DNA from 2 places in the Enterocloster clostridioformis genome. Region 2 is predicted to be linked to the other one. Evidence: predicted binding sites of a transcription regulator. Region 2 holds the regulator's gene; the other holds the start of a gene.
The links. The regulator NrdR, encoded in region 2, represses ribonucleotide reductase genes. The targets are predictions, from matches to a motif close to CACAANATNTTGTG.
Positions count from the first base shown of each region.

Region 1 (15,328 bases), 1.2 Mb from region 2:
GGAAAATGTCCGAAGGGATATTGTGCTGAACCTGGAGGAGATGGGGTTTCAGGTGGAGGCCAGCCATCATGAGATTGCGCCGGCCCAGCACGAGATTGATTTCCAGTATACGGATGCGCTTCGGGCCGCGGATAATATCATGACCTTTAAGATGGCTGCCAAAACCATAGCAAAGCGCCACGGGCTCCATGCCACCTTTATGCCAAAGCCCAGAGAAGGGATGAACGGTTCCGGCATGCATATCAATATGTCCCTGTCAGACAAGGAGGGCAGGAACCTGTTTGCGGATGACCAGGATGCTTTGAGACTGAGCAGGGACGCCTATTATTTCATGGCCGGCATCCTCAGGCACATGAAGGCAATGACCATCCTGACCAACCCCCTTGTGAATTCCTATAAGAGGCTGATTCCGGGATTCGACGCACCGATTTATATTGCCTGGTCCCCTACCTCCAACCGCAGTTCCCTGATTCGCATACCATCCCCCAGAGGGGAGAGCACGCGGATTGAGCTGCGATGCCCGGATTCTGCCATGAATCCTTATCTGGCATTGGCAGCCTGCCTGTCGGCCGGCCTGGACGGAATTGAGAAGAAAATCGGACTTCCCGCGTGTGTGGAGGGAAATATGTTTACCATGGAGCCGGAGGAGCTGAGGGAAAGGAATGTGGAGCGGATTCCGGAGACTCTGGGTGATGCCATTGAGGCGTACAACGGGGATTCCTTCATGAAGGAGGTTCTGGGAGAGCATATTTATACCAAGTATCTGGAGGCCAAGGAGCAGGAATGGCGGGATTTCCGGGCCCAGGTAACGGATTGGGAAGTAAGCCAGTATCTGTACAAATATTGATGGCGCCGGCAGTTGTGAATAAGGTTTTACCTGGAGGTGGGACATGTGACTAACATTATCGTAGCGTTCTCCAAGCCGGAGGACGGGAAGAACATAAAAAGCATACTGGTCCGCAACGGTTTCCAGGTAGTCGCAGTCTGTACCTCAGGAGGTCAGGTTCTGTCGGCCGCGGACTGCCTGAACGGGGGAATCGTGGTGAGCGGTTACCGGTTTGAGGATATGATGTACGACGAACTGCGCCAGTGCCTGCCGGGAGAATTTGAGATGCTTCTGATTTCATCACCTGCCAGGTGGAGCGGACAGTCCCCGGACAGGGTCATCTGCCTGCCCATGCCCCTAAAGGTCCACGATCTGCTGAATACCCTGGAGATGATGGTGCAGGCCCAGGAGAGAATCCGCAGAAGGAGAAGAAGCAGGCCCAGGGAGCGCAGCAAGGAGGAACAGGATATCATAACAGAGGCAAAGACACTGCTGATGGAACGGAACAATATGACGGAGTCGGAAGCCCACCGGTATATACAGAAATGCAGCATGGACAGCGGCACCAATCTGGTGGAGACAGCCCAGATGGTAATCAGCCTCATTCATGTGTGATGGGGAAGGGAAATATTTATAGAATGCCTGTAACACGGCAGGATGGAGACGGATATGGAATTTACAAAAATGCAGGGAACCGGCAATGATTATGTGTATGTGGACTGTTTTAAGGAGACGGTGAGGGATCCGGCAAAGACAGCGGTCTATGTGAGCGACCGCCATTTTGGCGTCGGATCGGACGGACTGATTCTCATATACCCCTCCCGGACAGCGGACTGCAGAATGGAGATGTACAACGCGGACGGTTCCCAGGGAATCATGTGCGGCAACGGTGTGCGCTGCGTGGGAAAATACGTTTACGACCACGGTCTGGTGGATAAGGATAAAAGGACCATCACAGTGGAGACACTGGCGGGAATCAAGACGCTGGAGTTGGAGACTGAGGATGGCAGGGCGGTGTCTGTTACCGTGGATATGGGGGAGGCAGCCCTCACATCCCGGCTGCCGGAGGATATTACGGTGGACGGGGAGCAATACAGGTTTGTGGGAATCAATGTGGGAAATCCCCATGCAATCTACTATGTGGACCAGGTGGACAGTCTGGATTTGGAGCGGATTGGGCCGGCCTTTGAGAATCATGCTCGGTTTGCGCCTGACCGTGTGAATACGGAGTTCATTCATGTGGTGGACCGGAAACACCTTGATATGCGGGTGTGGGAGCGGGGAAGCGGTGAAACCTGGGCATGCGGTACAGGGGCCGCGGCCAGCGTCATGGCTTCCATCCTCATGGGATATACGGAGGATGAGGCGGAGGTGGCTCTGCGCGGTGGAAAGCTGGTAATACGGTATGACAGGGAGTCCGGCCATCTGTTTATGACAGGGCCGGCCGTGGAGGTGTTCCGGGGCTCTATTGACATACCGGAAGAAATATATTATGATTGATGAGGCGAATTTCATCAATTAATACTTTAAAGCGAAAATGTTTACTATACACTCTCAGGAACCAGACGCACGATGGCGTGCGTCCTGGTACATCTTTTGCGGCACACAGGCGGTCATGGGAAAGACATGGCAATGTGTCCCGCGGCGAAAGGTGTATCCGGTTTTTGGGAGTGTTTTCCTATTTATCAGAGACAGAGGACAGGAGGAAACGGACATGTTTAAAATCAATGAAAATTATTTGAAGCTGCCGGGCAGCTATCTCTTTTCCGCCATTGCAAAAAAAGTGGCTGCATATGAAAAGGCCAACCCGGACAGGCAGGTCATACGGCTGGGAATCGGGGATGTGACACTTCCCATTGCCCCGGCCATTGTGGAGGCCATTCACAAGGCGGCGGACGAAATGGGACATGCAGAGACATTTCACGGCTATGCGCCGGATTTGGGCTATGCCTTCCTGCGTGAGACGATTGTGGAAAAGGACTACAAGTCATGGGGGTGCCATGTGGAGGCAGACGAGATATTCGTATCGGACGGAGCCAAAAGCGACTGCGGCAATATCCAGGAGATATTCAGCGAGGACAGCCGCATTGCGGTGTGTGACCCCGTATATCCCGTGTATGTGGATTCCAATGTTATGGCAGGCCGCACAGGCAGTTATGACCCTGCCACGGGCGTGTGGAGCAATGTGATTTACATGCCCTGTACGGCGCGGAATCATTTTGTACCGGCGCTTCCGGAGGAAACACCGGACCTTATTTACCTGTGTGTGCCCAATAACCCTACAGGAACCACGCTGACCAGGGGCCAGCTAAAGGTGTGGGTGGACTACGCAAACAGGATAGGGGCTGTAATTCTCTATGATGCTGCTTACGAGGCATATATATCCGAGGAGGATGTGCCTCACAGTATATTTGAGATTCAGGGAGCCAGGACCTGTGCCATTGAGTTCCGTTCCTTCTCAAAAAAAGCCGGATTCACAGGCGTGCGTCTGGGATTTACCGTGGTTCCAAAGGATTTGAAATGCGGGGATGTGACGCTCCATTCGCTGTGGGCCAGACGCCACGGCACCAAGTTCAACGGGGCCCCCTATATTGAGCAGAGAGCCGGGGAAGCCGTATATTCCGAAGAAGGCAGCCGGCAGGTCATGGAGCAGGTGGCGTATTATAAGAGGAATGCCAGGGTTATCTATGACGGGCTGAAGGAAGCGGGCTACACCGTGTTTGGCGGAATCAATTCCCCTTACATCTGGCTTAAGGTGGAGGACGGGATGGACAGCTGGGAGTTTTTTGATTATCTTCTGGAACAGGCCAATGTGGTGGGTACACCGGGAAGCGGCTTCGGGCCCAGCGGCCAGGGGTATTTCCGCCTGACGGCCTTTGGCACCTATGAGAATACGGTGGAGGCTGTAAAACGGATAAAGGCCCTCAGGCAGTAACGGCGGCAGGGCGTGATGCCGCGGTGGACCCGGTGAAGCTGGGGTATATGTTCATAGGGCAGCTGCAGAAATTCGGCAGGACAAGCACACAAATCGTATTTTCCACCCATGTGGGCCCCAGAGGGGTGGATGTGGACGAAATTTAGTTCCAGGTTCAGTCAACATTTGTCTTACTTTCACATATGGTATAATGTAGAGTCATATATGAAGGAGAATCTGGTATGACAGATGTTAAGAGAGTCATAATTGATGCCGGCCACGGCGGCGAAGAGCCGGGCGCTATGTACGACGGGCGCCGGGAAAAAGATGATACCCTGCGGCTGGCTCTTGCCATAGGACAGATATTGGAAAATAATGGGGTAGATGTGGTATACACCAGGACTACGGATATATACGACACACCTCTGGAGAAGGCCCAGATAGCAAACCAGTCCGGGGCTGATTATTTTGTGTCCATTCACCGGAATGCCTTCCCTGTGCCGGGAGGGGCAAGCGGTGCCATGACGCTGGTGTATCAGGATGCAGGCGTGCCTGCCATGCTGGCGGATAATATCCAGCGCAATCTGGTGGAAACAGGGTTCAGGGACCTGGGAGTACAGGAGCGCCCTGGACTTATCGTGCTGCGAAAGACACAGATGCCTGCTGTACTGGTAGAAGTGGGATTTATTGATAATCCGGAAGACAACCGGTTTTTTGATGAGAATTTCGACGCCATTGCCCAGGCCATAGCAGACGGTGTGCTGGAAACTATCCGGCAGCAGGAGGCAAAACGGCCTGAATATTATCAGGTCCAGGTGGGAGCCTTCCGCACCAGGATGCCCGCAGACAGGCTGGTGAATGAGCTCCAGGCAAGCGGCCTCCCGGCCTTCCTGGTTTACGACGACGGGCTGTACAAGGTGAGGGTCGGTGCTTTCCTCAATATGGACTATGCGGTGCAGATGGAGAGGAACCTGAGAAACATGGGGTACCCCACTGTGCTGGTGAGGGAACGGGCCATATACTGACAGGTGTAATTATAAGAAATCAGTAAACATATACGGAGTAAATGCCGCAGGCCAAATTCTCTTGGATTTGGCCTGCGGCCGTTTCGTCTATCCCATGCCCTGTCACCAGTTCCAGCGCCCGTAGCGCAGTGTGACGGAGGCAATGGTTTTTACTAACTGGTCCGATATCTGGCCGGGAAGAAGGCGCCATTTCCAGTTGGTGCCAATGGTGGAGGGAGTGTTGATGCGGCAGTCATTGTCCAGACCCATGTAATCCTGGAGGGGGATGATGCACATTCTGGCCTGGCTGCGCATAATCAGGCTGATGAAGGACATGTGCAGGCGGTTTGCGGGGGTGCAGCTGTCACAGAGATAATCTCTGGCCAGATTGCGCTCCTGGGCCGTGATGGAGGCATACCATCCTTTGATGGTTTCATTGTCATGGGTGCCGGTGTAGGCCACGCAGTTTTCAGGGTAATTGTGGGGAAGATAATCGCTGGCACAGCCGGAATCCCTGGAATCAAATGCAAATTCCAGCACCTTCATGCCCGGAAATCCGCTTTCTCTTACAAGCTGTCTGACAGAGTCTGTCACATATCCCAGATCCTCGGCAATGATTTCCTTTTCTCCCAGCCTGTTTTTTACCATGTGGAAGAAGCCGATTCCCGGTCCCTGCTCCCAATGGCCTCCAATGGCAGTGGCGGAACCGGCCGGAATGGAATAGTACTGGTCAAATCCCCGGAAATGGTCAATCCTCACCACATCATACAGTTTATAACAGTAGGCCAGCCGGGACAGCCACCATTCATAGCCTGTGCTGCGGTGGTATTCCCAGCGGTACAGGGGATTTCCCCAGAGCTGTCCTGTGGCGGAAAAGCCGTCAGGAGGGCAGCCTGCAACTGCGGTGGGCAGATTGTCCCTGTCCAGCTCAAAGAGTTCGGGATGGGCCCATGTGTCGGCGCTGTCCATGGCAACATAGATGGGAATGTCCCCTATGATGCGGATTCCGTTGGCATTGGCATAGGCTTTCAGTTTTTTCCACTGCTGGCTGAATTTAAACTGAAGGTATTGGTGGAATTCTATGTCGTAATACAGCTCCCTGCGGTAGTAATCCAGGGCGTTCTTCCAGCGCAGGCGGATGTCCTGCGCCCACTGGGTCCAGGCAGTTTGGCCGAACCGGGCCTTTACTGCCATGAAGAGGGAGTAATCCTCCAGCCACCATCTGTTTTCCTCCATAAATTTCCTGAACTCCGGGTCAAGGCTTATGCTGCTCCTCTCATAGGCTTTTCTGAGCAGGGGAAACCGTTCTTCGTAAACCTTTGCGTAGTCCACGGAATCCGGCCGGCTGCCGAAGTCGGCCCGGCTGCATTCCTCCTCTGTAAGAACACCCTCCCGGATAAGGTCCTCCAGGCTTATGAAATAGGGATTGCCTGCAAAGGTGGAAAAGGACTGGTAGGGGGAATCACCGTAGCTGGTGGGGCCCAGGGGGAGAATCTGCCAGTAGGACTGGCCGGCCTCCTTTAAACGGTCCACGAATTCGTAGGCCTCCTTTGAAAAGCAGCCGATTCCATATCTGGAGGGAAGGCTGGCGATGGATAGTAAGATTCCGCTTTCTCGTTTCATTTCTATATGCTCCTCGTTTTTTGCAGGCATTGCCCTGTTTAATATTCTGTGATGATTCCAAAGTGGTCTGATACAAGGGGGCCGGATATGCCGTCGTATATGGTTTTGGTGGAAATAACCGGCACCCTGCGGCTGGTCCAGATGTAATCAATGCGCATTCCCGATATCTCTCCCTGTTCCCTCCATCCGTCAATGGCATTTGCCACCGTGACGCCTGAATCCCTGGAGACAGCCAGGTCGTAGGCGTCAAACCAGCCTGAGGCCAGTATCAGGTCCCGTCCCTGGCCGGTTACATGTGCCGGGGAGTTGAAATCCCCCATGAGCCACAGCTGTTTTCCGGATAAGGGGGCCAGGCCCCTGCATATGCGTTTCCATTGTCCCTCAAAGGGTTCTTCGCTGTCATTCCACCAACCCATGTGGACACTGTAAAAGGATTCATCTCCGTATTCTGTCCGGGTGTTGATTCCGAGTATTTTACGGGTCTTCCAGTTTTCATAATCCCGGATGCCGGTGATGTAAAACTGGCTGGTCCCCAGTATGGGAGAACGGCTGAGGACGGCCAGGCCCTCGTCGTATATTCCGTATCCTGCCTTGGCCGGAGTCCAGGTCCATTGATAGGAAACACCGGCCCGGGCCAGGAGCAGCGCCAGGTTAAAGGCGTGGTTGTCTGCGCGGATAACTGCGCGTGGCGCGCAGGGGGAGTCCGTACTTAAGCCTATGGCGCGGCAGGGGACGTAGCAGGATTCCCGCAGCCGGCCGGGGGCTGCGGGGAGAGCGTCCCTGGACTGGTTGACCTCCTGGAGGGCGATGATATCCGGTTTGATTTGGACAAGGGAGCCGGCAAAGGCAGCGAGCTTGGATTCATATTCCGGTTCCGCCAGACTGTGTGTGTTAAGCGTCATTATTTTCATATTACCTGCCTCCGGTGGTTTTCAGTTACAGAGGGCAGCTGCGGTGCGTAAGTGGCAGCGGCCTGTTTACAGTATATCATTGATATCGGATTTGAGCACATCTGCTTTTGGTCCGTAGATGGCCTGGATGCCTGCCATCTGTATCAGCTTTCCTACGCTGATCATCAGTCCGGCCGCGGGCATGACGGCAATGACTGTCATCAGAACCTTGCCCAGCTTTTGGAGAAAGTCAAAATTTATCAGGGATTTTCGGGTCTTTCCTGTTTTCCTGTCCGCGGTGTCTGTGAGGGAAGACGCATTTGCCGCCGGGGCGCCGTCTGGATTTTGGAGGGCGGCTGTCTCAGCTTCTGCGGTCCCGTCCGGCGGACAATGGTCTAAAACCGTTATCACGGCATCTGTTCCCGCCTTTACAGGACCTGTGAAGGCATTCATGGAGCGGCCTTCCATTCCGCCGCAGATGAGGACAGGCGTGATGGTATTGACCTGTTTTTCCTCAAGGGCCTTTAAATCGGCTTTTGCCAACAGTTCGCCGGCCTTTACCTTATCTCCAACCTTTACACAGCACTGGAAGCATTCTCCCTTTAAGGCCACGGTCTCCAGGCCGAAGTGGATCATGACCTCTATGCCGTTCTCTGAACGCAGGCCATAGGCGTGGAGGGTCTCTGCAATGGAAACCACCTCTGCGTCAATGGGACTGACCAGATTGCCGTCCTGAGGCAGGATGGCAACGCCGTCTCCTATGATTTTTTGTGAAAATACAGGGTCCGGCACTTCCTCCAATGGAACCGCTGTTCCGGTTAAAGGGGAGAGAATCCTGATTCCAATACAGCCGTCAGTGTTCTTGTTCATATGTAACCTCCTGAGTTTGATTGTTGCATTATTTACGCAACCGATTGCATTAAATATAGTCCGGCTGTCTGAAGAATGCAATAGATATTTTGAGAATCCTTTGTTTTCTACGTTTTGAACAAAAACAGCGCCAGGTATTTGTGCAGTTTTCTTAAAGGGGAATGCAAACGAACGGGAGAAGATTACGCAAAAAGAGCGCAAACGAGTTGACAAAAATTGCATTAAACTTTACAATATAGGAAGGATGTATATGGATTGCGGTGATGGATTCGGTCAACATGTATATATACATCCCCGTGACGATGAAAATGAAACGTATATTAAGGAGGCTGTTTATGCCTGTTACAATCAAAGACGTGGCTGCCCTTGCGGGGGTGTCGCCGTCAACCGTAAGCCGGACATGCAGGGATCATCCCTCTATCAGCCGCCAGACCAAGGAAAAGGTCCGGCAGGCCATGGCGAAGCTGGGCTATGAACCGAATTTTCAAGCCAGCAGCCTGGCCACCCAGAATTCCCGCACCGTGGGAATCATTCTGCCCCCGTCGGAGTGGGAGGCTTACCAGAATCCCTTCTATCTGGAGATGATACGGGGAATCAGCCAGTATTGCAACCAGAAGCAGTACATCAATACCGTGATCACGGGACAGAATGAGGATGAGGTTCTGCAGGCCATAAAGACCATGGCGAGAACCGGCCTGGCAGAGGGATTTATCGTGCTCTACTCCAGGGAGCAGGACCCGGTTCTGGATTATCTCTATGAAGAGGGACTGCTGTATGTGCTCATAGGAAAGGCATGCAGGAATGTGAACCAGACCATCTATGTGGATAACGACAATGTGCTCGCGGGCAGGGAGGCGGCTGAGTACCTGCTGAATCTGGGCCATGTAAGGATTGCCTGCCTGTCCGGAGACCGCTTTCTGCTGTATAACAATGACAGGAAAATGGGGTATATGCTGGCCCTGGCAGAGAGGGGCATTCCTTTTGACGGCCAGCTGTGCGTGGAGGTGCCCTCTGTGCCGGAGGAGCAGGACCAGGCCCTGGAAGCCCTGTTCGCAAGAGAGGACAGACCCACGGCCGTGCTGGTCAGCGATGACATACTGGCAGTGGCCCTGGAAAAGACCTGTATTGGTCTGGGACTATCCATTCCGGGAGATGTATCCATCCTGTCCTTTAATAATTCCCTTCTCTCCAGACTTACATTTCCGCCTTTGACATCCGTGGATGTGAATGCCTGCCAGCTGGGAATCGAGGCAGCCGCCCAGATGATAAGCCATGTGGAAAATCCGGAGCTGGTGGCTACGAAAATCATTGTTCCCCACCACCTGGTGGAGAGGGAGAGCTGTGCGGGAACCGGACGGTTCTGTGGTGATTGGGATACTGAAACAATATAACACATCCCCGGCAGGTGACTACCTGAAATAGGACGCCTTTTGCTGTCAGACTTATTTTCGGGTTTGGCCGGGATTTCAGCCAATTGATTTATTTTTCTGAAATACATCTTATCGTATACTTCCTCTTGAAAAACACAACATTTAGTGCTAAAATCTTATACTGTTGCACAAGCAACAGATTTTTTCAGTATTCTGTGATAAGATGCCTTTAAACCGTTTACCTGAATACAGGCAGCGTGGGAGAGCATTTGGATAAAAGGAGTGTAGTGACGATGAAGATTATTAAGAGGAATGGCGCGGAAGAGGATTTTGACAACAATAAGATCGTGGTGGCTGTGGCAAAGGCAAATACGGCTGCCGGAAAAAACAAGCTGAGTCTGGAGCAGATTAAGGACATTGCGGATTACGTTGAGTACAAGTGTGTAAAACTTAACAGGGCCGTGTCCGTTGAGGAGATCCAGGATATGGTGGAGAACCAGATCATGTCTACAGGCGCGTTTGAGCTTGCAAAGGATTATGTGAGATATCGTTACCAGCGCTCCCTCATACGCAAGGCCAATACAACGGATAACCGCATTCTGTCCCTGATTGAGTGCAATAACGAGGATGTGAAGCAGGAGAATTCCAACAAGAATCCAACGGTTAACAGTGTGCAGAGAGATTACATGGCCGGCGAGGTCAGCAAGGACCTGACCAAGAGGATGCTCCTTCCGCAGGATATCGTGGAGGCGGACAGGGAGGGCATTATTCATTTCCATGATTCCGATTATTTTGCTCAGCACATGCACAACTGCGACCTGGTGAATCTGGAGGACATGCTGCAGAACGGCACGGTTATCAGCGAGACCAGGATTGAGAAGCCCCACAGCTTTTCCACGGCCTGCAATATCGCCACTCAGATTATCGCCCAGGTAGCCAGCAACCAGTACGGCGGGCAGAGCATCAGCCTGGCCCATCTGGCTCCCTTTGTGGATGTGTCCAGAAAGAAAATATACGCGGAGGTTCAGGAAGAGGTAAAGACCTTTGGCTGCATGCCTTCCGAGAAAGCCATCCATGAAGTGGTGGAAAACAGACTTCGTAAGGAGGTTACCAAGGGAGTCCAGACCATCCAGTATCAGGTTATCACACTGATGACCACCAACGGACAGGCCCCCTTCCTGACCGTGTTCATGTACCTGAATGAGGCTAAGAACGAGCGGGAGAAAAAGGACCTGGCCATGATTATCGAGGAGACTCTGAAGCAGCGCTGCCAGGGCGTGAAGAATGAGTCGGGCGTGTGGATTACGCCGGCATTCCCCAAGCTGATTTATGTACTGGAGGAGGATAATGTCAACGAGGGAACCGAGTATTATTACCTGACCGAGATGGCTGCGAAATGTACGGCCAAGCGCCTTGTTCCCGACTATATTTCCGAGAAGAAGATGATGGAATTAAAGGAAGGAAACTGCTTCCCTGTCATGGGATGCCGCAGCGCCTTAAGCCCCTGGAAGGATGAGAACGGGAATTATAAATTCTACGGCCGTTTCAACCAGGGCGTGGTGACCATCAACCTGGTGGATGTGGCCCTGTCCTCCGGCGGGGATATGGAAGCCTTTTGGAAGATATTTGACGAGAGGCTGGATCTGTGCTACCGGGCCCTGATGTGCCGCCACAACCGTCTGAGAGGCACTCTGTCCGACGCGGCGCCCATTCTCTGGCAGAACGGCGCCCTGGCAAGGCTTAAGAAGGGCGAAACCATTGACAGGCTTCTTTACGGCGGTTATTCCACTATTTCCCTGGGATATGCGGGGCTCTATGAGTGCGTGAAGTACATGACCGGAAAGTCCCATACCGACCAGGCGGCCACTCCCTTTGCCCTGGAGGTCATGGAGTACATGAATAAGGCCTGCAACCGCTGGAAGGATGAGACTAACATCGGATTCAGCATCTATGGTTCGCCCATAGAGAGCACCACTTATAAGTTTGCCAAATGCCTCCAGAAGCGTTTCGGCATCATCGAGGGCGTGACGGACAGAAGCTATATTACCAACAGCTACCATGTAAATGTTTCCGAGGAAATTGACGCCTTCTCAAAGCTGAAATTTGAGTCGCAGTTCCAGGCTCTTTCCACCGGCGGAGCCATCAGCTACGTGGAGGTGCCCAACATGCAGAACAATATTCCGGCCGTGCTGGGGATCATACGGTATATCTATGACAATATCATGTACGCGGAGTTAAACACAAAGAGCGATTTCTGCCAGGAATGCGGATTTGACGGCGAGATTCAGATTGTGACGGATGAGAGCGGCAAGCTGGTGTGGGAATGCCCCAAGTGCGGCAACCGGGACGAGAACAAGCTGAACGTGGCCAGGAGAACCTGCGGCTATATCGGAACTCAGTTCTGGAACCAGGGCAGGACCCAGGAAATCAAGGAAAGGGTGCTCCATTTATAAGATGAATTACGGTACAATCAAGAAGAATGATATTGCCAACGGCGCAGGCGTGAGGGTATCCCTGTTTGTGTCAGGGTGTACCCATCACTGTCCGGGCTGTTTTAACGAGGAGGCGTGGGATTTTAACTTCGGGATACCCTTTACAGGGGAGACGCAGGAGGAAATCCTGGAAGCCCTTGCTCCGGATTATATAGAGGGTCTCACCCTTCTGGGGGGAGAGCCGTTTGAGCCTGAGAACCAGGAGGTGCTGGTGCCTTTTTTGGAAAAGGTGAGGGCCCGCTATCCGCAGAAGAATCTGTGGTGCTATACAGGATATACCCTGGAACAGGACCTTCTGAAGGACGGCCGGGCCAGGTGTGAATATACGGACCGGATGCTGTCCATGATTGACGTGCTGGTGGACGGTCGGTTCGTGGAGGCTCTTAAGGATATCAGCCTTCCCTTCCGGGGGTCCTCCAACCAGCGCATTCTGAATCTCAGGGCCACTCTTGAGAGCGGGAGCGTGAAGCTGCTGGAGCTTGGCAGCGGAAGAATCTAGGCTTTCCATGGAGATGTCCGGAGATATCCGGAATGCCTTTTGGTATTGCAATTTAGTTAATAATTTAGTAAAATCAACTTAATTGTATGGCAAGAGGGTCTGTAAATGGCGCTGAGAGCAAAAGACATAGCGGAAATGCTGGGGGTGTCCACGGCTACGGTTTCTCTGGTTTTAAATAACAAACCAGGAGTGGGTGAGAAGCGCCGCCAGGAAATCATCCAGAAAATAAAGGAAATGGACTGCGGATACATGCTGAAGGAGCAGAGAATCAACAATGTACAGGGCACCAGCAAGGCGGTGGCCTATCTGTGCGGTGTGGAGATAGGGACCAGCCCGGTGAAACGCGGAAGTGTGAAAAAAATAACAGATTAAAACAAATCAAAAATAGAAGATGAGCAGAGCATACGGCATTTTATGCTGTATATGCTCTTTTTTTGTCCGAAGTCCTTGAGGACTATCCTGTTGACTGGTATGGCGGCCCTGAGCCTGGCAGCCTGCACGTCCAATGGACTGGAGGCAGTATCCGCCACCAATGACAGTGCCGGGGAGGCGGAAGCGGGAACTGAGAAAAAGGAAGGCATCAGCGTTTACTGGGAGGGAAAGACACTGAACAATCCCTGGTGGATTTCCGTATCTGATTTTGCGCAGCAGACAGCGGATAATCTGGCGTGGACCTGACTATCGCCATTCCCCAGGAGGAAGTGGATCCGGAGAAGCGGGTATCCATGATTGAGGCTGCCATTGAGAAGAAGGCGGATGCCATCGTATGGCAGTGTTCCAGGGCAAAGGATATCTGCGCGCGGGTGGAGGAATCGGGAAAAGCGGAATGGGTGCGTCGTACAACAGGAATCAATCTGTCGCCCTACTTTCCAGCCTCAAAACTGGCGTGGTTCATGGAAAACGTAAGGGGGGCGCCCCAAAATAATCCATGAAATGCGCATAGACCGCGTGCCGGAGGAGCTGGACCGGGCCGGGGAACACAGCTTTTACTGCGGAGTCATGGATTTGCATTTTATTCGGATTTCTTATATCTTTCTTATATCCACATTTGCAGAGGATATCATATGGCCGGGCGGCGGAAAGATGCAGAAGGCAGAGGGCGTGACTCCGTGGCAGCCTGGTTCCGGGAGGGTGAGGATGAGCTGCCTCCGGTGGAATCAGGAAAGCGCGCCTATCTGGGACTGGAGGGGAAGCTGCGCGGCCGTGAGCAGGAAAGGCGGCAGCTCATAGAGGACCAGGACTCCTGCCTGCCCGGGCGTCACGGTTCATCCTGGACCGGGGGCATGGCGGATAAGCTGTCATCCGCCGTCCTTTGGCGGAGTTCGTGTATCAGGTTTACCATCTCTATGGCTCCCGCAGCGCAGTCATAGCCTTTGTTGCCTGCTTTGGTTCCGGCCCGTTCAATGGCCTGCTCGATGTTCTCCGTGGTCAGAACGCCGAACATGACCGGGACCCCGGTGGTAAGGGAGGTCTGGGCAATGCCTTTTGAGACCTCGCTGCACACATAGTCGTAGTGGCTGGTGCTGCCCCGGATTACGGCGCCCAGGCATATGACGGCGTCATAGCGTCTGCTGGAAGCCATACGGGAGGCGATGAGTGGAATCTCAAAGGCGCCCGGAACCCAGGCTACCGTGACAGCGTCCTCCGGCACCTCATGGCGCCGAAGGCAGTCCAGGGCGCCGGACAGGAGCTTGGAGGTAATGAATTCATTGAAACGGGATGCGACAATGCCTATCCTTATTTTTTTTGGAACAAGTTTTCCTTCTAATATATACATGGCGTATTCTCCTATTCTTAGCATGTGATGGTTTCTTAAAATAATGTGTCAGGTTCCTTAATAATGTGTCAAATGTCCCATGCGCTGTTCCTTTGTCCTTAAATAGAACAGATCATGGTCTGTGGGCGTCATCTGGATCGGCACCCGTTCTTTGATATCCAGGCCAAAGCCGGAGAGCTGGTATACCTTATCCGGGTTATTGGTCAGAAGCCGCAGGGTCCTGGCACCTAGGTCCCTTAATATCTGGGCGCCTATGAAATATTCCCTCAAATCCCCGGGAAAACCCAGAGCCAGATTGGCTTCCAGGGTATCCATGCCCTGATCCTGCAGTTCGTAAGCCCGCAGCTTATTGAGAAGCCCGATGCCTCTGCCTTCCTGGCGCATGTAGAGGAGAACTCCCCTGCCTTCCTGCTCAATCCGGGCCATGGCCGCGGCAAGCTGCTGTCCGCAGTCGCAGCGCAGGGAGCCAAAGGCGTCGCCTGTCAGGCATTCCGAGTGGACCCGGCATAATAAGTCACGGCCGTCCCCAATCTCACCTTTTACTAAGGCCACATGATGTTCTCCGTTCAGCAGGTTCCTGTAGCCGTAAGCCTTAAAGGTGCCGTAACGGGTTGGCATATGGGTGACGGCAGCGCATTCCACCAGCGTATCGTGCTGTTTGCGGTAGTCCTGGAGGGCCTTGATGGTGGTGATTTTCATGTTCCATTGTCCGGCGTATTGAAGAAGCTGGGGCATCCGCATCATGGTTCCGTCCTCCCTCATGATTTCACAGCAAAGTCCGCATTCACTGAGACCGGCCAGACGCATCAGGTCAACGGTGGCTTCGGTATGGCCGTTCCGTTCCAGCACCCCATTTTTTCTGGCTGCCAGCGGAAACATGTGGCCGGGACGACGGAAATCCTCAGGCCGGGACAGGGCATTGACACACTGTCTGGCCGTTACGCCCCGTTCGGCCGCGGAAATGCCGGTGGAGGTGCTTATGTGGTCAATGGATACGGTAAAGGCTGTCTCGTGGTTGTCGGAATTGTCGGATACCATCTGCGGGAACTTAAGCCTTGTGCAC
Region 1 is NZ_JAIWZC010000001.1:2,599,017-2,614,344, reverse strand. Features, by position in the region: gene glnA (type I glutamate--ammonia ligase) at 1-847, shown strand, start outside; gene LA360_RS13140 (ANTAR domain-containing response regulator) at 893-1,441, shown strand; gene dapF (diaminopimelate epimerase) at 1,496-2,326, shown strand; gene LA360_RS13130 (LL-diaminopimelate aminotransferase) at 2,541-3,761, shown strand; partial or broken gene LA360_RS13125 (Lrp/AsnC family transcriptional regulator) at 3,809-3,907, shown strand; gene LA360_RS13120 (N-acetylmuramoyl-L-alanine amidase) at 3,983-4,765, shown strand; gene malQ (4-alpha-glucanotransferase) at 4,868-6,367, opposite strand; gene LA360_RS13110 (endonuclease/exonuclease/phosphatase family protein) at 6,406-7,278, opposite strand; partial or broken gene LA360_RS13105 (PTS sugar transporter subunit IIA) at 7,408-8,127, opposite strand; gene LA360_RS13100 (LacI family DNA-binding transcriptional regulator) at 8,463-9,518, shown strand; gene nrdD (anaerobic ribonucleoside-triphosphate reductase) at 9,791-11,950, shown strand; gene nrdG (anaerobic ribonucleoside-triphosphate reductase activating protein) at 11,952-12,488, shown strand; gene LA360_RS13085 (helix-turn-helix domain-containing protein) at 12,594-12,860, shown strand; gene LA360_RS13080 (hypothetical protein) at 12,951-13,166, shown strand; partial or broken gene LA360_RS31305 (FGGY family carbohydrate kinase) at 13,241-13,408, shown strand; gene LA360_RS13070 (hypothetical protein) at 13,422-13,718, shown strand; gene ribH (6,7-dimethyl-8-ribityllumazine synthase) at 13,747-14,265, opposite strand; gene LA360_RS13060 (bifunctional 3,4-dihydroxy-2-butanone-4-phosphate synthase/GTP cyclohydrolase II) at 14,323-15,328, opposite strand, start outside.
Region 1: the regulator NrdR is predicted to act here: its motif matches at 9,652-9,665, upstream of nrdD (anaerobic ribonucleoside-triphosphate reductase).

Region 2 (15,328 bases):
AAATAGAACTAATCAGCAATAGAGCTTGCTTATTAGCTGTGTTTTTTTAGGAATATTGTTATAATTTTTTTGGTTCTTACTTGACACAGACAGGCAAGTCCACGCTGATGAAAATTCTGACCGGCGTCTACACCCGCGACGGGGGCACCGTCATTGTGGACGGAAAAGAAGTGACCTACAAAAATCCCCAGGAAGCGGAAAAGGCAGGCATTGTCTTTATCCAGCAGGAGCTGAACGTACTGTTCGACCTGACGGTTGAGGAAAACCTTTTCCTGGGCAAGGAAATCAAAAAGGGATTTGGAATATGTGACCGGAAGGCCATGAGGGCAAAGGCAGAGGAAACCTTAAAACGTCTGGGAGTCAGCATCCCCACGGACAAGGTAATGTCTGGGCTTTCCGTGGGCCAGCAGCAGATGATAGAAATTTGTAAGGCATTGATGGTGGATGCAAAGGTCATCATCATGGATGAACCCACGGCAGCTCTTACCCAGAGCGAGACAGAGGTGTTGTTTGAGGTGATGCAGTCCCTGAGGAAAAAGGGAGTGTCCATCGTCTATATATCCCACCGCATGGAGGAGATTTTTGAGCTTTGCGACCGCATCTCCGTTCTCAGGGACGGCACATACATAGGCACAAAGAAGATTCCGGAAACTAATATGAATGAAATCGTCAAAATGATGATTGGCCGTGAAATCGGCGAGCGGTATCCAAAACGTGACTGCGCCATCGGCAGCGAGGTGTTCCGGGTGGAGGACCTCACAAAGGAGGGGGTGTTCCACGATGTGAATTTCTCCGTAAAGGCCGGTGAGGTCCTGGGAGTATCCGGACTGATGGGAGCGGGGCGCACGGAAATCATGCAGGCTATTTTCGGAAACCTGTCCTATGACAGGGGCAGCATTTTCATCGGCGGAAAGCAGGCGGTGATTAAGAATCCGCTGCAGGCCATTGAGCATGGAATCGGATTTATAACAGAGGACCGCAAGACAGAGGGACTTCTGCTGGAGGAGAGCATTGAGAAAAATGTATCCCTGACCAATCTGGGGCGTATCTCAGGCAAGGGCAGGGTGGTAATCAGCAGGGAGAAGGAAAAAGGGCTGGTCACAAAGGCCATAGAGGAGCTTCATATCAGGTGTTTCGGGCCCGGACACGAGTGCGTGAACTTAAGCGGCGGCAACCAGCAGAAGGTGGTATTCGCAAAATGGATTTACACAGAACCCAGAATACTGATTCTGGATGAGCCCACAAGAGGCGTGGACATCGGCGCCAAGAAGGAGATATACAGCATCATAAACCAGCTGGCCGAAAAGGGGGTCGCCATTATCATGGTGTCCTCTGAGCTGCCGGAGGTATTGGGAATGAGCGACCGGATTATGGTGGTGCGCGAAGGTATGGTCAGGGGAATCATCAATCAGGGTGAGGCTGACCAGGAGAAGATAATGACATTGGCTACGGGAGGTACCATATAATGAATGAAAATAAGAATAAAGTCATCAATTACACCCAGGATTTCGGGGCGCTCATCGCCCTTATCCTGCTGATGGCAGGCATCAGCATTGCCAGCCCAAGTTTCCGCACCGGGGCCAATTTCCTGTCCCTGCTGCGCCAGTCCTCCATCAACGGACTCATTGCCTTCGGCATGACCTTTGTCATCCTGACGGATGCCATTGACTTATCCGTGGGCTCTGTGCTGGCCCTCAGCACGGCTCTGTGCGCCGGGATGATTACGGCCGGAGTGCCGGCCGGCCTGGCCATGATTCTGGCGTTGGTCCTTGGATGCGCCATGGGCGTGATCAGCGGCGTTATGGTCACCAAGGGACGTCTTCAGCCCTTTATCGCAACCCTGATTACCATGACGGTATACCGCGGCCTGACCATGATATACACCAACGGTAAGCCAATCTCCAATCTGGGAGACAGCTTTATCCTGAAGGTGGTTGGAAAGGGAAAGTTCTACGGCGTCCCGATTCCGGTTATCCTTCTGATACTCCTGTTCCTGCTCTTTTATTTCCTGTTAAATAAGACCACCTTCGGGCGCAGGATTTACGCGACCGGAAGCAACTGGAAATCAGCCAAGCTGGCCGGCGTGAACATACACAGGACAAAAATCATCGCCTATGCCATTTCCGGTACCATGGCAGCATTATCCGGCCTGATTCTGCTCTCCAGACTGGGATCCGCGCAGCCCACCCTGGGAAGCGGCTATGAGCTGGACGCCATCGCCGCGGTGGCCCTGGGAGGCACCAGCATGAGCGGCGGCAGAGGAAAAATCTACGGAACCCTGATTGGCGTACTGATTATCGCGGTGCTGAACAACGGCCTTAACATCCTGGGCGTATCTTCCTACTATCAGGACGTAATCAAAGGTCTGGTTATCCTGATTGCGGTACTCTCAGACCGCAAGAGATAGGAATACGTTAAACTGCACACATGAATCTGTTATGAATGTAAGAATATGAATTTTGGGAGGGAAAGATCGTGAAGATTAAGAAAATACTGGCTCTTATGGTAACTGGCACAATGCTTATGACAATGGGCGGCTGCAACGCCATCACCATTGACGGGGAGGAAAACGTCAGGGAAGGAAGCAGCGGAAACGTGATTGGTTTCTCTGTCTCCACCCTGAACAACCCATTTTTCGTGACCTTGACGGAAGGAGCCAAGAAGGCCGCGTCGGAAAAGAATGTGGAGCTGGTGGTGGTGGACGCGGGAGACGACGCTGCCAAGCAGACCAGCGACATCGAGGATTTGGTGTCCAGAAATGTGGGCGTGCTGATTGTCAACCCGGTGGATTCAGACGCGGTGGCCCCGGCGGTAAAGAGCGCCATGTCCCAGGGAATCAAGGTGATTGCGGTGGACCGCGGCGTCAACGGAGTGGATGTGGACTGCCAGATTGCCTCGGACAATGTGGCGGGAGCCAGGATGGCAACAGAGTATCTCATGGAGCTTGTGGGCGAGGGCGCCAAGGTGGCTGAGCTGCAGGGCGTGCCGGGGGCCTCGGCCACCATTGACAGAGGCGAGGGATTCCATCAGGTGGCAGACAAATCCCTTCAGGTGGCTGTCAGCCAGACCGCTAATTTCAACCGCGCGGAGGGCATGACGGTCATGGAGAACATCCTTCAGTCCGACGGCGCCATCAAGGGTGTGTTTGCCCACAATGACGAGATGGCCCTTGGGGCAGTGGAGGCAGTTGCCGCTTCCGGAAAGGACATAAAGATTGTGGGATTTGACGCCACGGACGACGCCCAGAAGGCGGTGAAGGACGGCAAAATGGCGGCCACGGTTGCCCAGAAGCCGGATAAGATGGGGGAGACAGCTATTGAGACCGCTGTCAAAATCATGGCAGGGGAGACTGTGGACAAATCCATACCCGTGGAAGTGGAGCTGATTAAATAGGTGAAACAGATTGACAGATGAGAAATGGACCCGCCAGAACCGGAATTTTCGGATTGGGGCGGGTCCGCTGCTGTTTTTATATTACGATTCATGGCGCGCCAGCAGTCCTTGCCAGCAACGGCAATTTACAGAGATTTCCATAGAATGGACGGAAAAACTGAGGGGAAATCGCAGGAGGGAAATTCAAAAGCCAAAGGCCTTGACTTATGATTCCAATCATAATAGAATAAAAATTGGATGATTTTGGGCGTACTTCCAAAGTACGTCCATCTTTTACTCAATGGAAAACGGAGGACGAATAACTTGTCACAGATAGATAACCAGATGACAGAAGAGATAAAAAAGCGGAGGACATTTGCAATCATATCCCACCCCGATGCCGGCAAGACCACGCTGACAGAAAAATTCCTGCTGTACGGCGGCGCCATCAACCTGGCCGGAACCGTCAAGGGGCGCAAGGCTGCCAAGCATGCTGTGTCCGACTGGATGGAGATTGAGAAGGAGAGAGGTATCTCGGTGACCTCCTCTGCCATGCAGTTTAATTACGACGGATTCTGTATCAATATCCTGGACACACCGGGACACCAGGATTTCTCGGAGGATACTTACCGTACCCTGATGGCGGCAGACTCCGCGGTCATGGTCATAGACGGTTCAAAGGGTGTGGAGGCGCAGACCATCAAGCTGTTTAAGGTATGCGTCATGCGTCATATCCCTATCTTTACTTTTATCAATAAGTTTGACCGGGAGGCCAGGGACCCTTACGAGCTTCTGGACGAGATTGAGGAAGTGCTGGGAATCCGCACATGCCCTGTAAACTGGCCCATTGGTTGCGGCAAGAGCTTTAAGGGCGTATACGACCGGTTCTCGAAGAAGATAACCACCTTCACGGCTGCCATGGGCGGTGCGAAGGAGGTGGACAGCCAGGAGTTTGACGTGGACTGTGCGGATGTGGATTCCTTAATCGGACAGGACTATCACCAGCAGCTGAGGGATGACATCGAACTCCTTGACGGGGCCAGTGATGAGCTGGATATGGAGCGTGTCAGGATTGGGGATTTATCCCCTGTGTTTTTTGGTTCGGCCCTGACCAATTTTGGCGTGGAGACCTTTCTGGAGCATTTCCTTAAAATGACCACGCCGCCTCTTTCCAGAAAGACACTGGACGGGAAGATAGACCCATTCCGCCCTGATTTCTCCGCTTTTGTATTTAAAATCCAGGCCAACATGAACAAGGCTCACAGGGACAGAATTGCTTTCATGCGCATCTGCTCCGGCAAGTTCGAGGCAGGCATGGAGGTAAACCATGTGCAGGGAGGAAAGAAGATCCGTCTGACCCAGCCCCAGCAGCTCATGGCCCAGGACCGGAAAATCGTGGAGGAGGCATATGCCGGCGATATCATCGGCATATTCGACCCGGGAATTTTCGCCATCGGCGATACCCTGTGCGCTTCCAATGAGAAGTTCCAGTTTGAGGGAATACCCACCTTTGCGCCGGAGCATTTTGCCAGGGTGCGCCAGGTGGATACCATGAAGCGCAAACAGTTCATAAAGGGTGTGAACCAGATTGCCCAGGAGGGTGCAATCCAGATATTCCAGGAGTTTAATTCCGGTATGGAGGAAATCATAGTAGGTGTAGTGGGCGTACTGCAGTTTGAAGTGCTGACCTACCGTCTGCGAAACGAATATAATGTGGAAGTCATACTGGAAAAGCTGCCCTTTGAGCACATACGCTGGGTGGAGAATCCGGGCGAGGTGGATGTGGCCAGGATTCAGGGCACGTCTGATATGAAACGAATTAAGGACTTAAAGAACAATCCGCTGCTGCTGTTTATCAACAGCTGGAGCGTGGGCATGGTATTGGACCGCAATCCGGCACTGAAGCTCTCAGAATTCGGAAGAGCCTGATCCCATGCAAGGAACAGGACCACGGGACCAGACTACGGTCCCTGAATGCTCATAACGAGGAGGTAAAAATCATGAGTAAGATTGATGATGTAAGGGCTGCCATGGTGGAGGCCATGAAGGCTAAGGACAAGGCCAGGAAGGATTCCCTTTCCATGCTGCTGTCCGCCCTCAAGAATGCGGAAATCAACAAGAGGGAGCCTTTGACGGAAGAAGAGGAGAACGCGGTCGTCAAGAAGGAAATCAAGCAGACCCAGGAGACATACGAGATGGCACCGGCGGACCGTGAGGACATCCGGTCAGAGGCAGCCGCCAGGATGGCTGTATATAAGGAGTTTGCGCCGGTAGACATGAGCGTGGAGCAGATTCGGGAAGTCATAGCCTCTGTTCTGTCTGAGCTGGGAATCGGGACTCCCACGGCCAAGGATAAGGGAACCATTATGAAGGTCCTGATGCCCAGGGTCAGGGGAAAGGCGGACGGCAAGGTGGTCAATGAGACGCTGGCTTCCATGTTCCGGTAAGGTAAGATAGGCACCGGGGGTTTTTCAGCCCCAGACCTTCCGGTTTGGCGTGCTGAGCGGCAGGCCGGGTGGGGCAGCATAATAAAAGGATGCGGGGCTTAAGCTTCGCAGGAAAAGGAGACGGTTACGATGTATAGGAAAGAGATTGAAGGTTTTATTGATTCCCATAGGGACGAAATGATAGAGGATATCTGCACGCTGTGCCGGATTAACAGTGAGAAGATGCCTTATGTGGAGGGCAAGCCTTACGGGGAAGGTCCGTTCCAGGCGCTTCAGGCAGCTCTTAACATGGCAGAGGGGTATGGTTTTACCATCCGCAACTACGACAACTATGTGGGAACAGCCGACCTCAATGACAAGGAGAGACAGCTGGACATATTGGCCCACCTGGACGTGGTTCCTGCCGGCGAGGGATGGACTGAGACAAAGCCCTTTGAGCCGGTGGTAAAGGACGGAAAGCTCTTTGGCCGCGGTACCGCTGATGACAAGGGGCCGGCCGTGGCTGCGCTCTATGCAATGAGGGCAGTGAAGGAGCTGGATATCCCGTTAAATAAGAACGTCAGGCTGATTCTGGGCACGGACGAAGAGTGCGGAAGCTCTGATATCGTAAATTATTACGACAAGGAGGATGAAGCGCCCATGACCTTTTCACCGGATGCGGAATTCCCGGTTATCAACATTGAAAAGGGCCGTCTGGAAGGCCATTTCCATGCATCCTTCCAGGCTTCTGAGGCAATGCCCAGACTGGTGAAGGCGGAAGCCGGAATAAAGGCCAATGTGGTTCCGGGCAAGGCCAGAGCCGTGGTGGAAGGCGTTGACCTTAAGACATTGGAGGCAGCGGCAGAGGCTGTGGAAAAGGAAACAGGGATCTCCTTTGTGCTGGAGGGGGATTTGCCGGTTATGACAGTCACTGCACAGGGAGAGGGCGCCCACGCATCCACGCCCCAGGAGGGAAAGAATGCCCTTACAGGCCTGCTGGTATACCTGACACGCCTGCCGCTGGCAGAGTGCCCTCAGATGAATATGGTAAAGAACCTGCTAAAGCTGTTCCCTCACGGCGATACCTGCGGAAAGGCAGCCGGTATCAGCATGGAAGACCAGTTGTCCGGTAATCTGACCCTTGCCTTCAGTATGCTGACTGTTGGAGCCGATGGCCTGGAAGGCGTATTTGACAGCCGGTGTCCTATCTGCGCCACGGAAGAATCCGTGCTGGGAGTGATAAAACAGGCCATGGCGGACCATGGGCTTACACTGGAAAATGATTCCATGATACCGCCTCACCATGTGGACGGAAATTCTCATTTCGTAAAGACACTGTTGTCTGTATACGAGGACTATACAGGCCTTGAGGGAAGCTGCCAGGCTACAGGCGGCGGCACCTATGTCCACAGCCTTAAGAACGGTGTTGCTTATGGCGCGGCCCTGCCGGGAACAGACAACCGCATGCATGGAGCCGACGAGTTCGCGGTGGTGGACGAGCTTGTCTTAAGCGCAAAAATATTTGCACAGGTCATTGTGGAGCTGTGCAGCTGATAGTAGAAATTAAAATATTTCGTCGGCGTTTCCGGAAAAAGTGCTTGACAAATAGGTTCATGTGATGTATTTTCTTAACTAAGATAAATCCCAGCGATTTGATAGGAATCAATATAGGAGGAACTTATGAATCAGTTAAGAGCCATGCAGATGAATATGGATATGATGAACAGCATGTATATGATGATGTGCTGTGTATCCGCATGGGCAAAAAACTGAATGTAAGTTTTATCTGTATGGATTGTGATTAATCAGGAGATATCCCGGTAGCAGGGAAAGATTCAGGGCCGCAAGTCCGTGCAGGACATGCGGCCTTTTTGCGGTGATTTTGCCATGGGCGCTGCGGTCCGGCGTAATGTGGCTGAGTACGGATGAGGCGTGAGCATGTGCGGGACCGCGGATATGAGCTGCGGGAACAAAAGAAAGGAATTAAACCTATGGAAGCAAATAACGAAAATCCCATCATCCAGCTGGTGGGGCTGGGGAAACAATTTCAGACCATGAATGGTCCGGTGACTGCCCTGGAAGATATCAATTTGGAAATCCGGTATGGAGAGGTGTTCGGTATCATCGGCCTGTCCGGCGCGGGCAAGAGTACCCTGGTGCGGTGTATCAATTACCTGGAAGTGCCCACCTCTGGAAAGGTTATATTTGAGGGAAAGAACCTGTCTGTGATGAAGGACAGGGAGAAGCGTCTGGCCAGGCAGTCCATGGGCATGATTTTCCAGCAGTTTAACCTGCTGTCCCAGAGAAACGTGCTTCAGAATGTATGCTTCCCGCTGGAGATTGCGAGGGTATCCAAGGCCGAGGCCAATAAGCGGGCGGAGGAGCTTTTGACACTGGTGGGTCTGGAGGACCGGATGAAGGCATATCCGGCGCAGCTCTCCGGCGGGCAGAAGCAGAGGGTTGCCATTGCCAGGGCCATGGCAACCAATCCCAAGGTTCTTCTGTGTGACGAGGCCACCAGCGCCCTGGATCCCAATACAACCAAGTCCATTTTGGAACTGCTCAAGAAGATAAACCGGGAGATGGGAATTACCGTCATTGCCATTACCCATGAGATGGCGGTCATTGAGGCCATATGCGACAGAGTGGCTATCATAGACCACAGCCACATCGCGGAGGCGGGAAATGTGTCCGATATCTTTTCCGGTCCCAAATCCGATATCGGCCGCCAGCTGATTCTGGGGGATGTGGCTGAGCAGAACCTGAGTTTTGGCAATTCCCGCCAGATTCGCATTATTTTTGACGGAAGGGAGTCTTCAGAGCCTGTGATTGCCAATATGGTGCTGGCCTGCAAGGTTCCGGTGAATATCATGCATGCGGATACCAGGGATATTGAAGGCAAGGCCATGGGGCAGATGATCATACAGCTTCCGGAGGACGATACGGATGCCGGCCGGATTTGTAATTATCTGAAGACAGCCAATGTAAAGTTCGAGGAGGTGCGGTGAGATGCAATTTGATTCTACGACCATAAATATGCTTGTAAAAGGAATATGGGAGACCATCTACATGGTGTTCCTGTCCTCTGCCTTATCCTATGTAATCGGCATTCCCCTGGGAATCGCCATGGTGGTGACGGACAAGGAGGGCATCAGCCCGGTGCCTCTGTTTAACAAGGTTCTGGGGCTCATCATCAATCTGCTGCGCTCCGTGCCGTTTATTATCCTCTTAATCATGGTATTGCCCATTACCAAGTTTATTGTGGGAAAGACCATTGGCTCCAATGCCACGGTGGTGCCTCTGATTATTGCCGCATCCCCATACATCGGGCGTATGGTGGAGTCTTCCCTGAAGGAAGTGGACGCGGGCGTCATCGAAGCAGCCAAGTCCATGGGCGCATCCACCTGGCAGATTATCGTCAAGGTGCTGCTGCCGGAGGCCAAGCCGTCCCTGCTGGTGGGTGCGGCCATATCCGTGACCACGATTCTCGGATACTCTGCCATGGCAGGATTTACCGGAGGAGGCGGACTGGGCGATATCGCCATCCGTTACGGATACCACCGTTACCAGACCGATATGATGATGGTGACCGTGGTGCTTCTGGTCATTATTGTGCAGCTGATCCAGGAGGTCGCCATGCGTATGTCCAGAAAGAGCGATAAGAGAATCCGGTAGGAAGGTCCGGGAAGTGAAGCCGGGAAGAGAATCCGCTGAGGCTGTCCGTTTCCTGACAATGGCGGAAGAATGTATATGACCGTCATATGAAGAAGGGTGTGCAGCCTGAGCTGATGATAAATGCCTGAATATGGCGAAAATAACAGGGGCAGAGCCCCAAAGCGAGGAGGACACAATTATGAAGAAAAACATCTTAGGGGCAGCCGTACTGGCAGCCATACTGGCATCGGGAGCGCTTAGCGCATGCTCCGGCAGCCCAAAGGAGACCACGGCAGCAGCTACTGAGACGCGGGCTGCTGATTCCAGGGCAGAGGATACCACGGCCGCAGAGGCGGAGACCACGCAGGCCAGTGCAGAACTGAAGGAAATCGTGGTAGGAGCAAGCCCTGCGCCGCATGCGGAAATCCTCAATGCGGCTAAGGAAGTTCTGGCATCCAAGGGCTACGAGCTGAAGATTGTGGAATACACAGATTACGTGCAGCCCAACAATGCGCTGGATTCCGGCGACCTGGACGCCAACTATTTCCAGCACAAGCCATATCTGGATTCCTTTAATGAGCAGAACGGAACAAATCTGGTCAGCGCAGGCGCCATCCACTATGAGCCATTCGGTATTTATGCAGGCAAGACAGCATCCCTGGAAGAACTACCGGACAAGGCGACCGTACTGGTGCCAAACGATGTGAGCAATGAGGCAAGAGCCCTTCTTCTGCTGGAGGCACAGGGGCTGATTAAACTGAAAGACGGTGTTGGTCTGGAGGCTACTAAGAATGACATTGTGGAGAACACCAAGAACCTGGATATCGTAGAGTTGGAGGCAGCACAGCTTCCACGTTCCATTTCTGACGGCGATATCGCGGTTATCAACGGCAACTATGCAATTGAAGCAGGGCTCAAAGTCAGCGACGCCCTGGCTACTGAGGATTCCCAATCCCTGGCGGCTACCACCTACGGCAATGTAGTGGCAGTGAGAGAGGGAGAAGAATCCAGCGATGCCACCAAGGCTCTGGTGGAAGCATTGACCAGCCCTGAGGTAAAGCAATTCATGGAGGAGACATATGAAGGCGCTGTAGTGCCGCTGTTCTAACGCGTGTTTGCAGGCAGCTTTCAATCAAACTCTTTCAAGATAAAATACAGTTATTCATAAAATCGTAAGAGGCTGTCCGCCGGGGATATACCCTGGCGGATTGTTTTATTTTACAAAATATGTTATACTTTCCCAAAAGTGTGTCCTGTATTCGGATACATTGACGCAGCCGCAGGGGCTTGAGAGAGGAGATAGTCCATGGAAAACGAAAAAGAAAACGGATATGGAGCCGGAGAAGGCCAGGGTCCGGATTATCATACAGATAACAGGGAACCAGTGATTGTGGCGGAACAGCCGGCCCGGGAGGTGACAGATGGGGATGTCAGCCAGGCGTCTGGCGGCCAGGATGCAGCGGATCTGGGAGAACCGGGGCAAAGCGGGCCGGAGCGGGGAACCGCGGGCTGGGGAACCGCGGGGCAAAATAGCGCCATCCAGGATGGATCCGATGGATGGAGCAGCCCCATGGATGCACCCCCACGGGAGGACAGATGGAGCGATACAGGGGATAAACCTTATCTGGGAAGTCCCTGGGAACCAACCCAATCCGGGCCGGAATATGCCCCGGGAAAGAATAATGGCGCCAGCGCAAATGACAGCCGGCCGTTATATAAGCCGGCCCCGCCTTCTTACGGCCAAAGCCAGCCGGAGGCGGGGCAGACGCAGCCGGAAACAGGCCAGGGCCAGCCGGGTGCAGGCCAGGGCCAGCCGGAAACAGGACAGAGGCTGCCAGTGACAAATCAGAACCAGCCGGGCGGGAGCAGCCAATACCAGACCCAATACCAGTCTTACCCGCCTGTGTACCAGGAAAAGAATAATATGGCAACGGCAGCTCTGGTCATGGGGATTCTTTCTCTGTGCAGTATCTGCTGCTGTATGCTGTTCGGCATTGTGTTCGGCGTACTCGGCATCATATTTGCCATTATGTCAAAAAAAGGAGACAAAATGGACGGTCAGGCAAGGGCCGGACTGATACTCTCCATTATCGGTATTGCTGTCACCGTGCTTGTCATCATCTTCTTTGCTGCGATTGAGGTGCTCGCTGTCATACCGGAACTGAATTGATTGGTTGTTTAATGGATGGAAACCGAATTGATATAAAATCAGGTTTTAATGGGACGGTGTCCGGCATATAGTAGGTAGCAAGAGAGGCCGGGAGGCTGTGGACCGTGAGGATTTACGACCTTAAACAAAAAGAAGTGATTAATGTAAAGACCTGCAAGCGCCTTGGATTTGTGGGAGATGTGGATTTCGACATGGAAACGGGCTGTCTGCTGGCCCTGATTGTGCCCGGACCAGGCTGCATATGCGGTTTTTTGGGACGGGAGAAGGAATATGTGATACCGTTCTGTGACATCTGCCAGGTGGGAAACGATATTATACTGGTGGACATTAAAGAAAAAGATGTGACGGAAAGCATTAAATGCTGAAAAGAAACATACAGCGCGGATTCCAGCGGGATTCGCGCTTTTTTCAGCGCGCGGGACAGAGGAGTGGCCGCCAGGGTTTCCCCTGCCGGCCGGTTTGTGAGAAAAAGTTGTATAAAAAGCATTTGCTTTTTGCAAGTCTAACTATACAAATGAATTGTGAAGGTTTTATGGTGGAAATGTGAAAAATCTGTGAAGGGTACCATAAAATGGTCACAGGTTTTCGTGGATGGCTGTCAGGATGTCCTTCAGCTTTCCCGCTTCAATCTGGCCCGGTGCAGAGGCTTCTTTTACAGAGCCAAAGGTGAGGCAGGAGCCGAATACCTCCCCTGAAAGACGGCTTATGAGCCCGGTGCCCTTCATGGACATGGTTACGACCGGGCAGGACAGGGACTGGCTGGCCTTGTCTGTGGCTGAAAGAAGGGTCAGCACATCGCGGGCTGACCGGGGCATGACCGCAATCTTGGCTATGTCTGCCCCCAATTCCTCCATGTGATGCAGGCGGCGGAGAATATCATCCTCTTTTGGAGTGGCCGCAAAATCATGATTGGACAGGATGACGCGTACCTGGTGTCTGCGGGCCAGTTCCACTGTCTCACGTACCATATCGTCACCGGAAAAAAGTTCCAAATCCACCAGATGTACATGGCCGGAGCAGATGGCCTGTTCCACCAGGGAGCGGTACGCCGGGAGCGGAGCGGGCACATGGCCGCCCTCCCTTTGGGTGCGGAAGGTAAAGAGCAGGGGAATGTCTTTCAGGGCAGACTCCAGACCGGGAAGGACCTGGTCCAGGATGTCCGGCTCCAGTATGGAGTCAAACCAGTCCGCTCTCCATTCAGCCACATCCACAGGCTGCTCCGTGAAGGATTCTGCCTGGTGAATCAGGGATTCGTAATCCTTTTCCACCAGCGGGGCGCATATTTTCGGCATTCCCTGTCCAAGTACAGTTTGTTTTATAATAACATTTTTCATGATAAAGAGCACCTTTCCTGTAATCTTTTTGGATTTGTCTGGATTCATTATAAAGCGGAGAGGGGATTTCGTCCATACCGTAATGAAAAAAGAACAAAGTCCTTGCGATTCATACTTTCTTCGGTTAAAATATATGAAGCGTTTAAGACGATGCGTGAAAAAAGAAAGGAAGGGTAACCCAGATGAAATGCCCCTATTGTAATGAAGCAGACACCAAGGTCATAGATTCCCGTCCGGCAGATGACAACAGCTCCATACGCAGGCGCCGCCAGTGTGAGCGCTGCGGTAAGCGCTTTACCACCTATGAGAAGCTGGAGACCATGCCGTTAATGGTAATAAAGAAGGATAATTCCAGGGAGACGTATGACCGTTCCAAGATTGAAGCGGGAATCATCCACTCCTGCCATAAACGCCCGGTATCACCCCAGCAGATTAATTCCATGATTGATGAGATTGAAAACCAGATTTTTAACATGGAGGAGAAGGAAGTGCCCACCTCCGCCATCGGAGAGCTGGTGATGGGAAAGCTTAAGGACCTGGACGAGGTGGCGTATGTGCGTTTTGCCTCTGTCTACCGTGAATTCAAGGATGTGAATACGTTCATAGACGAGATTGGAAAATTGCTGAAAAAGTAAAGTTGCTGAAGAAAATAGATTTGGAAGGAATACTTATAAACATGCTGGAAATGTTTTATCCCCGCCGTTACGAGGTATCCACCTATGTGATACCGTTTGATTATTATCATGCACAGGGAATGCAGGGCGTGATTTTTGACATTGATAATACCCTGGTGCCCCATGACGCGCCGGCAGACGGACAGGCAGTGGAACTCTTTGAGCGGCTTCGCGCCATGGGAATGAAGACATGTCTTCTATCCAACAATAAGGAGCCCAGGGTAAAGCCCTTTGCGGATTTGGTGGGTTCCTGCTATATCCATAAGGCAGGCAAGCCGGAAGTCAGGGGATATGAGAAGGCCATGGAGCTTATGGGGACGGACAGGAATCATACCCTCTTTGTGGGGGACCAGCTGTTTACGGATGTGTACGGTGCCAACAGGGCCGGCATCTACAGTATCCTGGTAAGGCCCATGGACCCCAGGGAAGAGATACAGATAGTGCTGAAGCGTTACCTGGAAAAGCCGGTGCTGTATTTTTATAAAAAACATGCCAGAGACATAAACCAAGACAGGGAGTAAAGTGAGATAATGGACGGAAAGACAAGAGTATGCGGGCTGATTGCAAATCCGGTGGAACATTCCATGTCACCCATGATGCATAATTTTTTTGCGCAGAGAACAGGGGTGAACTTAGCCTACGTTCCTTTTAAAGTGGAGGAAGACAGGGTTGGGGACGCGGTAAAGGGGGCCTATGCCCTGAATATACTGGGGATGAATGTAACGGTTCCCTATAAACAGCGGGTTATGGAGTTTCTGTCTGAACTGGATGAGGATGCCAGGGCCATCGGGGCAGTCAATACACTGGTCAGGACAGCTGCGGGCTATAAGGGCTATAATACGGATGGCGCGGGCCTTAAGCGGGCCCTTGCGCAAGCCGGTATCCGGACAGAAGGAGAACATTGTTTACTCATTGGGGCCGGAGGTGCGGCCAAGGCTGCAGCCTATGTGCTGGCAAAGGGCGGGGCTGCAGACATCCACATCCTCAACCGGAATGAAACCAGGGCCAGGGAGCTGGCAGACTGCATCAACACACTGACAGGCAGCGGTCTGGCGGAGGCCCTGCCTCTGAAGGGATACAGGAAGCTTCCTGCCAGAAAAGGCGGATATCTGGCCGTACAGTCCACCAGCGTTGGCATGCATCCCCATGTGGAGGATGCCGTTATTGATGATCCCCGGTTTTATGAGATGATTCATACCGGTGTGGACATTGTCTATACTCCCGCCAGGACCAGGTTCATGAAAATGGTACAGGAAGCAGGAGGAAGGGCGGTGAACGGTCTGGACATGCTTTTATATCAGGGCGTGATTGCCTATGAACTGTGGAATCCCCAGGTGAGGGTGGACAGCGGGACCATAAAGGCGGCAAAGCAGATGATAGAAGATTATCTGATAAAAAAACAGGCCGGGGAGGGCCGGGGAGAGAACCTGATCCTCATTGGCTTCATGGGAGCGGGAAAGACCAGTGTGGGAGAACATTTCGCAGCACGCTACCGGATGCCGATGATTGACACGGACAAGGAGATTGAGGCGGCAGCCGGTATGGCCATATCCGATATATTTGCCACCCGGGGAGAGGAAGCCTTCCGGCGCCTGGAGACAGGCGTGCTGGAAAAGCTGCTGAAGCAGGGCGGCAGGTCTGTGATTTCCGTGGGCGGCGGACTGCCTCTCAGGGCGGAAAACAGGGCGCTTTTGAAAC
Region 2 is NZ_JAIWZC010000001.1:1,366,773-1,382,100, reverse strand. Features, by position in the region: gene LA360_RS06835 (sugar ABC transporter ATP-binding protein) at 81-1,466, shown strand; gene LA360_RS06830 (ABC transporter permease) at 1,466-2,407, shown strand; gene LA360_RS06825 (D-ribose ABC transporter substrate-binding protein) at 2,476-3,393, shown strand; gene LA360_RS06820 (peptide chain release factor 3) at 3,697-5,301, shown strand; gene LA360_RS06815 (GatB/YqeY domain-containing protein) at 5,373-5,819, shown strand; gene LA360_RS06810 (Sapep family Mn(2+)-dependent dipeptidase) at 5,949-7,352, shown strand; gene LA360_RS06805 (methionine ABC transporter ATP-binding protein) at 7,790-8,806, shown strand; gene LA360_RS06800 (methionine ABC transporter permease) at 8,808-9,473, shown strand; gene LA360_RS06795 (MetQ/NlpA family ABC transporter substrate-binding protein) at 9,652-10,560, shown strand; gene LA360_RS06790 (DUF4190 domain-containing protein) at 10,759-11,622, shown strand; gene LA360_RS06785 (YlmC/YmxH family sporulation protein) at 11,727-11,987, shown strand; gene aroD (type I 3-dehydroquinate dehydratase) at 12,198-12,956, opposite strand; gene nrdR (transcriptional regulator NrdR) at 13,139-13,591, shown strand; gene LA360_RS06770 (YqeG family HAD IIIA-type phosphatase) at 13,633-14,151, shown strand; gene aroE (shikimate dehydrogenase) at 14,161-15,328, shown strand, end outside.